3 regions of the Bacillus paralicheniformis genome follow, and region 1 is predicted to be linked to each of the others. Evidence: riboswitches for the same ligand, from Rfam matches in the RefSeq annotation. Region 1 holds a riboswitch; each other region holds the start of a gene.
The links. Region 1 has a riboswitch for S-adenosylmethionine ahead of CP943_RS07080 (methionine biosynthesis PLP-dependent protein). Riboswitches for the same ligand answer to the same signal wherever they lie in the genome.

Region 1 (3,276 bases):
ACAGCGCCGAACGAATTTTGCAGCTTATAAAGTTCTTCCCCGAGCTTTTTGTCTTTCACAACGGCAAGTCCTGATAATACGTCGCTGTGTCCGCTTAAAAACTTCGTCGCGCTGTGTAGCACAACATCGACGCCGAGCTCGAGCGGCCGCTGCAGCGCCGGGGTCATAAACGTGTTGTCAAGAAACGTCAGACAGCCGTGCGCCTTGGCAAGCTTGACGACGCCTCTGATATCCGTAATGCCGAGCGTCGGATTTGACGGTGTTTCAAGGTAGATGACTTTTGTATTTTCCCTTATGTTTAAAGCAATTTCATTTAAATCCGTCATATCGACGAAAGTATGTTCAATCCCGAAGCGGCTCAGCACTTCCGTAATCATCCGGTAAGTGCCGCCGTACACATCTTTTGTGACAAGCACGTGATCGCCCTTTGACAAAAGCAGAAAGGCGGTGGAAATCGCGGCCATTCCGGATGAAAAAGCAAATCCCCTCGTCCCTCCCTCAAGCTCGGCTATCGTGTCTTCAAGCGCCGTTCTTGTCGGTGTTCCTGACCGGCTGTAGTCATATTCGCCGAATTTGTCAAAAGAGCCTTGATGAAAGGTTGAGGCGTGCTGGATCGGCACGCTGACGGCTCCGGTTGCTCCGTCCGTTTTATTTTGGTTATGAACAAGCCGTGTTTCAAGCGTCCAGTTTTCATGACTCATGCGGAACCGCCTCCCCTTTTACTTTTTCCAGCGCAGCTTTTAGATCCTGCTTTAAATCGGAGACGTGTTCGATTCCGACTGAAAAGCGCAGAAGTCTGTTGCAGACGCCGTTTGCAATTCGGATGTCTTCCGGGATATCCATATGGGTCTGTGTCGCCGGATAGGTGATGAAGCTTTCGACTCCGCCGAGGCTTTCGGCGAAACAGATCGTCTTGAGATTTTTCAGCAACGGATTAACCCATTCTTCTTTTTGAACGCGGAATGACAGCATGCCGCCTTTTCCCGGATAAAGAACATCGGCAATTTCCTCCTGCTCTTCCAAAAAGGCCGCAAGTTCCCGCGCGTTTTCCTGATGCTGTCTCATCCTGAGAGCGAGCGTCTTCATCCCTCTCATTAAGAGCCATGAATCGAACGGCGATAAAACCGCGCCGATGGCGTTTTGGTGCTGGAACATTTCCTCAGACAGCTCTTCGCCTTTTGCAACGACAAGCCCCGCCAAAAGATCGTTATGACCGCCCAAATACTTCGTCGCGCTGTGAATGACAAGATCAGCGCCGAGCTCAATCGGCTTTTGCAGAACCGGTGTATAGAACGTATTGTCAACAATGAGCAGCAAGTCGTGCTCTTTGGCGATTTGCGCGATTTTTTGAATATCAGCTTCCTGCATGAGCGGATTTGTCGGCGTTTCTACAAACAGTGCCTTTGTATTGTTCGTGATTTTCGACTTGATACAGTCTTCGTCTGAAAAATCGTCGTAGAAAAAGCGAAGTCCGTATTTCTTCCATTCGTTTTCAAAAAGGCGGTACGTTCCCCCATATAAATCGGACGAAACGATGAGCTCATCCCCGCTTTGAAACAGAGCCATGATCGTCTGAATGGCAGCCATACCGGAACTGAACGCAAAGCCGCGCGTTCCCCCTTCGAGTTTCGCGATTGCATCTTCAACAAGCTGTCTTGTCGGATTTTTTGTGCGAATGTAATCAAACCCTGTGGATTCCCCGATCCCTTTGTGCCTGTACGCAGAAGAGAAATAAACGGGAGGATTGACAGTTCCCGTTATTTCATCACTGCGGTTGCCGATTTGCGCCAGCGTTGTTTGTACATGTTCAGTCATATGACACCATCCTTTTAAAAATAAAAAACCCCTTCTTCATAAGAAGAAGGGGGATTATGCGCTTCTTCTTATCTTCCAAGCATCTGCTTGCTGGATTTAGCACCTTGGTACACTGACATCGTCAGTGCAGACCGGTTGCTGAGGTTTCAAAGGGCCAGTCCCTCCACCTCTCGTGATAAGAATCTCTTCAATTTTCTGATTGTTCTTTACTTTAACCTAAGTCAAGACATTTTTCAAGGGTCATTTTTAAATCTTTCCTCATATTGAACATGGTATGATGAAACCAAACGACGGAACCGGAGGAATCAGATGCCAAAAACAGAGCGATTAATCGAATTGATGATGACCGTTCATACAAAACGAAAATTTACGGCCGGGGAGCTCGCAGCAGAATTCGGGGTTTCCTACCGCACGATTCTCCGCGATCTGGACGAGCTGAGCGCGCTCGGCGTCCCGATCTATTCTGAAACAGGCGCGAACGGAGGCTATTATTTGCTGAATGAACCTGTGCTTCCGCCGCTCTTTTTTACACAATCAGAGGCGGCGGCTATGTTTTTCGCGTATCAATCTCTGCAGTTTTTCGGATCGCTTCCCTTTGATGCGGAAACGCGGATGGTTTTAAAAAAGTTCTACCGCCACCTTCCCGTGGAAACACAGGAGCGGATTGATGCGATGAAAGACAGAATCGTGTTCTGGAATCCGCATCGTCCAAAAGCCGCCGAACATTTAGAAACGCTTCTTGATGCAGCCATCAATCAATCCGTTTTGACGGTCGTTTATGACGGAACAGACGATTGCGCGGAGAGATCCATCCAGCCCATCGGCTTGTTCAGCTGGAACGGCTTCTGGTACTGTCCGGCCTATTGCTTTAAAAGGCAGGCGTTCAGACTGTTCCGCGCCGACCGCATCCTTCGGGCGGAAAAAGCGGCCAGCCCGCTGGCCCGCCAGCTTCCCTATCGATCGGTTCTCAGCTGGATCAAACATTCGGAGAGCGAGTGCTCTGAACCGGTGCGGCTGCAAGCGGAACTGACACGCAGAGGAGCCAGGCGGGCTGCGGCTGATGTGGACTTATTCAAGATCCTCACCATGCGGGATGACGGGACGGGGGCGATCGATGCAAACCTCCCCAGACCAGAACTTGAGTATTTCGGGGAACTTTTGTGGAACCTCGGCACTGAGGCAACTGTCAAAGAACCCGCGGAAATCAAGCTTCAGCTGAAACGAAAGGCTTCTGACATTTTAGCAAGGTACGACTGACTTTTTTTTTAGAATCGTGACAAAGCCTGTCAGGATTAGGTGATACTTTTAGAATAATGCCAAATGGAAAGGATGAAGCAAATGAATCAAGTTCAAGCCCTGCGGAGCGATTTGTTCCACGAGATGGAGACGGGCATCCGCTCCACGTGTCATCTTCTGAAAAAAGTGAAGGAATCTGACTGGTCTTACCGGCCCGCCGACCGC
Region 2 (3,276 bases), 2.1 Mb from region 1:
CCCCCAAGCTTCGCATCTATACATCGATAGGGTATACAAAGAAGTCGCTTCCGCCCCGAGTCAGCATGTTGCAGAAGTATTAATTCGTTCAAACATCCGGGTACATACAAAATATTTATTATAAAACGTATTGAGGTGCGGTTCAACAGATGCAAGAACTCCAAGAAAAAGAGCTAAAACGGCTTGAACATGAGACCTGTCTTCTATATGTATACACGCCGTTCTGCGGAACGTGTCAGCTGGCCGGAAGAATGCTGGAAGTCGTTGATGAAATGATAAAGGACATTCCTTTTTATAAAAACAATCTCAATTATTCCCCGGCATTTGCCAAGCAGCAGGAAATAGAAAGCGTTCCATGCTTTATCCTTTACAAAAACGGGGAAGTCGTCAAAAAAGAATACGCTTTTCACTCCGTTTCCTACTTATACGATACGATTAAACAAAATGTTGTGGATTAAGGGCGGTTTTGACATATTTCTCGGGAAATAACCAGCAAAAACTTGTCGAGCAATTCCTAAAGGAACTCCTGCGGCAGACAGAGAATCTGTAAGTATGACCAATTTACAGGAGGTTATACAGTTGGAGAAAATGGGATTGATAGAAAGAGAGGACAAGGCTCTTTTTTTAAAACCTCTATTATCGACAACGGCTTTGCTGATTACGTTTCAAGGCGAGAAAGAAGCTTTTACGTTAGCGATCAACGAAAAAGGAGAAATGGAAAAATCTTCTCTTGCAGAGAAAGCTCATTTGACCTTTTTTGGAGAGCAAAGCGAGATTATTGACCTTCTTCACGGCGATATTTCATTGCAGCATCTCGTACAGCGCGGCACTGTTCAAGTAAAAGGCTCATTCAGAGCTTTATTGAAGCTTGAAGCGATTTTATGGCTGACGGACGGCTTTTTTAAAAACAGCGATCTTTATTCAGAGACATTTTAAAAATTTGAAAAATCGGCACATTCCGTGTATAAGTCGGACAGAGACGAGCGTTTACGTTCGTCTCTTTTCGCCGTAGGCCGATTGTCTTACGAAAAATAGTTGACAACTATTTTTTCGCATGATATCCTACTTTAAGAATTCCGATCATAATAATCAAAAAATAAATATATGATTCTCTTATCCAGAGAGGTGGAGGGAAGTGCCCTATGAAACCCGGCAACCATCAACACGTGTTGAAATGGTGCCAATTCACACGAAGCGTTATGCTTTGAAAGATGAGAGAAAGGCCCAGACTATTCAAAAGCCTTTCTGCTCATGTGTGCAGAAAGGCTTTTTTCATTGTTTGATCAGGGATTTAGACAACTATGAGAATTGAGCAAGAAAGCAGGTGATGGCTTTTGATAAATCTTCAAAATGTTTCAAAGATTTATCGGTCAAAGCATGGAGATGTCAATGCTGTCCAGGATGTCACCCTTACGATTAAAAAAGGTGAAATCTTCGGAATTATTGGATATAGCGGAGCTGGAAAAAGCTCCTTGATCCGTCTTTTGAACGGACTTGAACAGCCGACTTCAGGCACGGTTGAAGTAGCCGGCAGAACAATCAGTGAGATCAAAGGGAAGAAGCTGAGGAATGCAAGGCAGGAAATCAGCATGATTTTCCAGCACTTCAACCTATTGTGGTCAAGAACGGTCCGCGACAATATTGCGTTTCCGCTGGAGATCGCCGGTGTCAGCAAAGCAAAACGTCTGAAAAGAGTCGCTGAACTGATAAAGCTTGTCGGACTTGAAGGCAAGGAAAATGCCTACCCTTCACAGCTTAGCGGAGGCCAAAAGCAGCGCGTCGGCATCGCTCGGGCGCTCGCAAACAATCCGAAAGTTCTCTTATGCGATGAAGCGACATCAGCGCTTGATCCGCAGACGACTGACTCGATCCTGGGTCTTCTGTCCGATATCAATGAAAGGCTCGGACTGACCATTGTCCTGATTACTCATGAAATGCATGTCATCAGGAAAATCTGCCACAGAGTGGCCGTCATGGAAAACGGAAAGGTCGTGGAAGAAGGCGATGTGCTGAACGTATTCCTCAAGCCGCAGGAAGAAATGACAAAGCGCTTTGTTCAGCAGGTAACAGAACCGGTGGAAACACAGGAAACGCTGAAGCATTTCCTCGAAGAAACGACATCGGGGCGGACGATCAAGCTCACCTTCGTCGGTGAAGCGGCCGAATCGCCGCTGATCACACAGATCATTCGGAAGTTCGATGTTGAAGTCAACATCCTTCAAGGCAAAATCTCGCAAACTCAGGACGGCGCATACGGTTCATTGTTCATTCATGTCGACGGATATGAAAACGAGGTCAATGATGTGGTCGATTTCATCAAGAGCCGTCAAGTAGAAGCAGAGGTGATCACGAATGTTTGAAAAACTGTTTCCAAACGTAGATATGGAGCAGCTGTGGGAAGCTACGTATGAAACGATATATATGACAGGAATTTCCCTATTGTTTGCTTTTATCATCGGAGTGATTCTCGGTATGCTGCTGTATCTGACTTCAAAAGGAAACATTTGGCAGAATCGAGTCGTGAACGGTGTAATCTCGGCAATCGTCAATGTGTTCAGGTCTATTCCTTTTATTATATTGATTATTTTGCTGCTTGGTTTCACAAAGTTTTTAATGAACACGATCTTGGGGCCGAACGCCGCACTTCCGGCTTTGATTATCGCATCCGCTCCGTTCTATGCCCGCCTGGTTGAAATCGCTTTGCGCGAAGTTGATAAGGGCGTGATTGAAGCGGCAAAATCGATGGGAGCCAAAACATCGACGATCATATTTAAAGTGCTCCTGCCCGAATCGATGCCGGCCTTGATCTCTGGCATTACGGTTACGGCGATTGCACTGATCGGTTCGACGGCGATGGCCGGAGCAATCGGTTCAGGCGGACTCGGGAACCTTGCCTATGTAAACGGTTTTCAGATGAACAATCCCGATATTATACTCATCGCCACTATTTTCATCTTAGCTATTGTGTTTATCATCCAGTTTATCGGGGATTTTATAACAAATAAATTAGACAAACGTTAGGGAGGACATCAACATGAAAAAAGGTTTATTAACAGCTTTATTCATCATTTTTGCAGGCGTTTTAGCCGCTTGCGGATCTTCCAGCAGCGAAGGGGATAAAGACAGCAAAGTCATCACAGTCGGAGCGACGCCGACGCCTCACGCTGAAATCCTTGAAGAAGCAAAGCCACTTTTGAAAGAAAAAGGCTATGAGCTTAAAATCAAAAATTTCACGGACTACAAACTGATCAACAAGGCGCTTGCAACGAAAGATCT
Region 3 (3,276 bases), 160 kb from region 1:
TGCAGGCTGCGACAAAGCACTGATTTTCAATCGCTCTGGCTTTTAAAAGGCTTTGCCAGTGATCGAGGCGGGCGAGCGGCCATTCCGCCGATACAAAGATGATGCCCGCACCTTCCTTCGTATGTTTTCTGATCCATTCCGGGAAACGGATGTCGTAGCAGATAAACCCCGCAGCCGGGATCCCTTCAAGCTCGAAGCTCCCGTCGCCTGAGCCCGCTGACAAATAGAGGTGTTCGTCCATCAGCTGGAAAAGGTGAGCTTTGCTGTATTCTTTGATCAAATGTCCGTTTTTGTCTGCGATGTACATGATATTGTACACACCGCTTTTTTTCTTAACGGCGACAGAGCCGCAAATGATATGGACACGGTTTGCTTTTGCCGTTTCCTGCAGCCATCTCTTCGTTTGCCTGCCTTCTTCATCTGCGATGGAGCCGAGATTTTTTAAATCATAACCCGTCGTCCACAGCTCGGGAAGGAGAAGAACATCCGCTTTCCGGCTTTCCTGTTCGATCAGCTGCTCCGCTTTTTTAAAATTTTCAGAAGGATTGCCGTATGCGATATCGAATTGCAGACATGAAATTGTCAGCTTCAATCTGGATCACCTCATTTTTTTCTTTACATTTTACATTTAACAATATATGATGATGGACTATCATTTCAAGAATTTTTCAAAAGCGGGTGAATCATATGAAATTTGAGCTTTCAGATGTGCTGAAACAGCTGCCTGAGCAGTTTTTCGCTTCCTTGGTGAAAAAGGTGAATGAAAAAATCGCCGCCGGCCATGATGTGATCAATCTCGGCCAGGGGAATCCCGATCAGCCGACACCTGATCACATCGTTGATACAATGGCGCAAGCCGTTCGCAACCCTGAAAACCATCAGTATTCCTCCTTTCGCGGCAGCCGTTCACTCAAGGAGGCGGCAGCCGCGTTCTATCGAAGGGAATACGGTGTAGAGCTCGATCCCGAACGCGAAGTCGCTGTATTGTTCGGCGGAAAAGCCGGTCTTGTCGAGCTTCCGCAATGTTTGTTAAATCCGGGGGATGCCGTGCTCGTTCCCGATCCAGGCTATCCCGACTACTGGTCGGGCGTTGAGCTGGCAAGAGCGAACATGGCAACGATGCCGCTTACAGCGGGCAATCAGTTTCTGCCTGACTACAGCCGGATTCCGAAGGAAGTGAAAGAAAATGCGAAGCTCATGTATTTAAATTATCCAAACAATCCAACCGGTGCCCAAGCCACGCCTGTTTTTTTCGAAGAGACTGTCCGGTTTGCCAAGTCAAACGGAATTTGCGTCGTCCACGATTTTGCCTACGGTGCGATCGGCTACGACGGCAAGAGGCCTGTCAGCTTTCTCGAAACGGAGGGGGCAAAAGACACAGGAATCGAAATTTACACGCTTTCCAAAACGTATAATATGGCTGGATGGCGGGTCGGGTTTGCAGTTGGCAACGCATCTGTGATCGAAGCGCTGAACCTTTATCAGGACCATATGTATGTCAGCCTTTTTAAAGCGGTCCAAGACGCCGCGGCAGCCGCGCTTCTATCAGACCAAGCGTGTGTCAAGGAGCAAAATGAGCGCTACGAAAAAAGGCGGGATGTATGGATTCGTGCGGTCCGCGAAATCGGTTGGCACGCGGATGCTCCGCAAGGTTCTTTTTTCGCCTGGATGCCTGTCCCTGACGGGTATACATCTGAGGCTTTTTCCGATCTGCTTCTCGAAAAAGCGAATGTCGTCACAGCGCCCGGCATCGGCTTCGGCAAATACGGAGAAGGCTATGTGAGAGTCGGCCTCTTGACAAGCGAAGAGCGGCTCCGGGAAGCGGCTTCGCGCATTGCCAAGCTGAATATATTCAAAAAGACCGGCCACAGTCATTGACAACCGGGAAAAACGATGGGATAATTCAAAATAATTTATAAAATCAATATTCTTATCAAGAGCAGGCAGAGGGACAAGCCCGATGAAGCCCGGCAACCGACTTTTTAAGCACGGTGCTAATTCTTGCAGCTGACGCTGAGAGATAAGGATTCGAACCTGAAATGCGAAACCTCTTTTAGCTAAAGCAGCAAAAGAGGTTTTTTATATGCATGAAGCAGGAAGGAGCTACAGAATGAGTGAACTTTTGGCAACATATGTTTTGACAGATCAAGGATGTGACGCAGAAAAGCGGGCCGAGCAAATTGCGATCGGACTGACGGTCGGGTCGTGGACAGATCTGCCGCTCTTAAAGCAGGAACAGCTGAAAAAGCATAAAGGACGCGTCGTCAAGGTCGAAGAAACAGAAAGCACGCTGGGGGAAAAACAGACAACGGTCACCATCGCTTATCCGGAAGCCAATTTTACAAGCGACATTCCCGCTGTGCTGACGACCGTTTTTGGAAAGCTGTCTCTCGACGGAAAAATCAAATTGGCGGATTTGGAGTTTTCGCAGTCTTTTAAACAATCATTGCCGGGCCCGAAATTCGGCGTATACGGGATCCGGAAAAAAATCGGCGAATTTGAAAGGCCTCTGTTGATGAGCATTTTTAAAGGCGTCATCGGCCGCGATATGGAAGACTTGAAGGAACAGCTCAGACAGCAGGCGCTCGGCGGAGTGGATTTGATCAAGGACGATGAAATCTTATTCGAAACAGGCAGTGCCCCCTTTGAAAAACGAATCACGGAAGGAAAAAAAGTGCTTGAGGCAGCTTTTGAAGAAACTGGGCGCAAAACGCTGTATGCCGTCAACCTGACGGGCAGGACAATGGAGCTGAAATCGAAGGCGAGAAAAGCAGCCGAGCTCGGAGCCGATGTGTTGCTGCTGAATGTGTTTGCCTACGGGCTCGATGTTTTGCAAAGCCTTGCGGAAGACGACGACATCCCGCTGCCGATCATGGCGCACCCGGCAGTAAGCGGCGCACTCACTTCGTCGCCGCATTACGGTTTTTCCCATTCGCTTTTGCTCGGCAAGCTCAACCGGTATGCGGGTGCTGATTTCAGCCTGTTCCCTTCACCGTACGGAAGCGTTGCTCTGCCGAAGCAGGATGCGCTTGCCATATATGATGAATGCACGAAGGAAGACGTTTTTAAACCGACATTCGCCGTTCCGTCGGCCGGTATTCACCCCGGCATGGTGCCGCTCTTGATGAAAGACTTCGGCATTGACCATATCATCAACGCAGGCGGGGGGATTCACGGTCATCCAAACGGAGCGGCAGGCGGAGGAAGAGCGTTTCGGGCGATCATTGATGCCGTCCTGGAAGCGGAGCCAGTCGAAGAAAAAGCAAAGCGTTCTCC

Region 2: it holds a riboswitch for S-adenosylmethionine, as region 1 does, so the genes downstream of both, metN (methionine ABC transporter ATP-binding protein MetN) here and CP943_RS07080 (methionine biosynthesis PLP-dependent protein) in region 1, are expected to answer to the same signal.
Region 3: it holds a riboswitch for S-adenosylmethionine, as region 1 does, so the genes downstream of both, mtnW (2,3-diketo-5-methylthiopentyl-1-phosphate enolase) here and CP943_RS07080 (methionine biosynthesis PLP-dependent protein) in region 1, are expected to answer to the same signal.

Annotation. Positions count from the first base shown of each region.
Region 1 is NZ_CP023665.1:1,389,200-1,392,475, reverse strand. Features, by position in the region: gene metC (cystathionine beta-lyase) at 1-701, opposite strand, end outside; gene CP943_RS07080 (methionine biosynthesis PLP-dependent protein) at 691-1,815, opposite strand; SAM riboswitch class I at 1,881-1,997, opposite strand; gene CP943_RS07075 (helix-turn-helix transcriptional regulator) at 2,125-3,072, shown strand; gene CP943_RS07070 (DinB family protein) at 3,154-3,276, shown strand, end outside.
Region 2 is NZ_CP023665.1:3,524,788-3,528,063, reverse strand. Features, by position in the region: gene CP943_RS18115 (toprim domain-containing protein) at 1-124, shown strand, start outside; gene CP943_RS18110 (thioredoxin family protein) at 150-458, shown strand; gene CP943_RS18105 (SCP2 sterol-binding domain-containing protein) at 580-936, shown strand; SAM riboswitch class I at 1,111-1,218, shown strand; gene metN (methionine ABC transporter ATP-binding protein MetN) at 1,335-2,360, shown strand; gene CP943_RS18095 (methionine ABC transporter permease) at 2,353-3,021, shown strand; gene metQ (methionine ABC transporter substrate-binding lipoprotein MetQ) at 3,035-3,276, shown strand, end outside.
Region 3 is NZ_CP023665.1:1,549,185-1,552,460, forward strand. Features, by position in the region: gene CP943_RS07930 (carbon-nitrogen family hydrolase) at 1-592, opposite strand, end outside; gene CP943_RS07935 (pyridoxal phosphate-dependent aminotransferase) at 688-1,878, shown strand; SAM riboswitch class I at 1,928-2,027, shown strand; gene mtnW (2,3-diketo-5-methylthiopentyl-1-phosphate enolase) at 2,111-3,276, shown strand, end outside.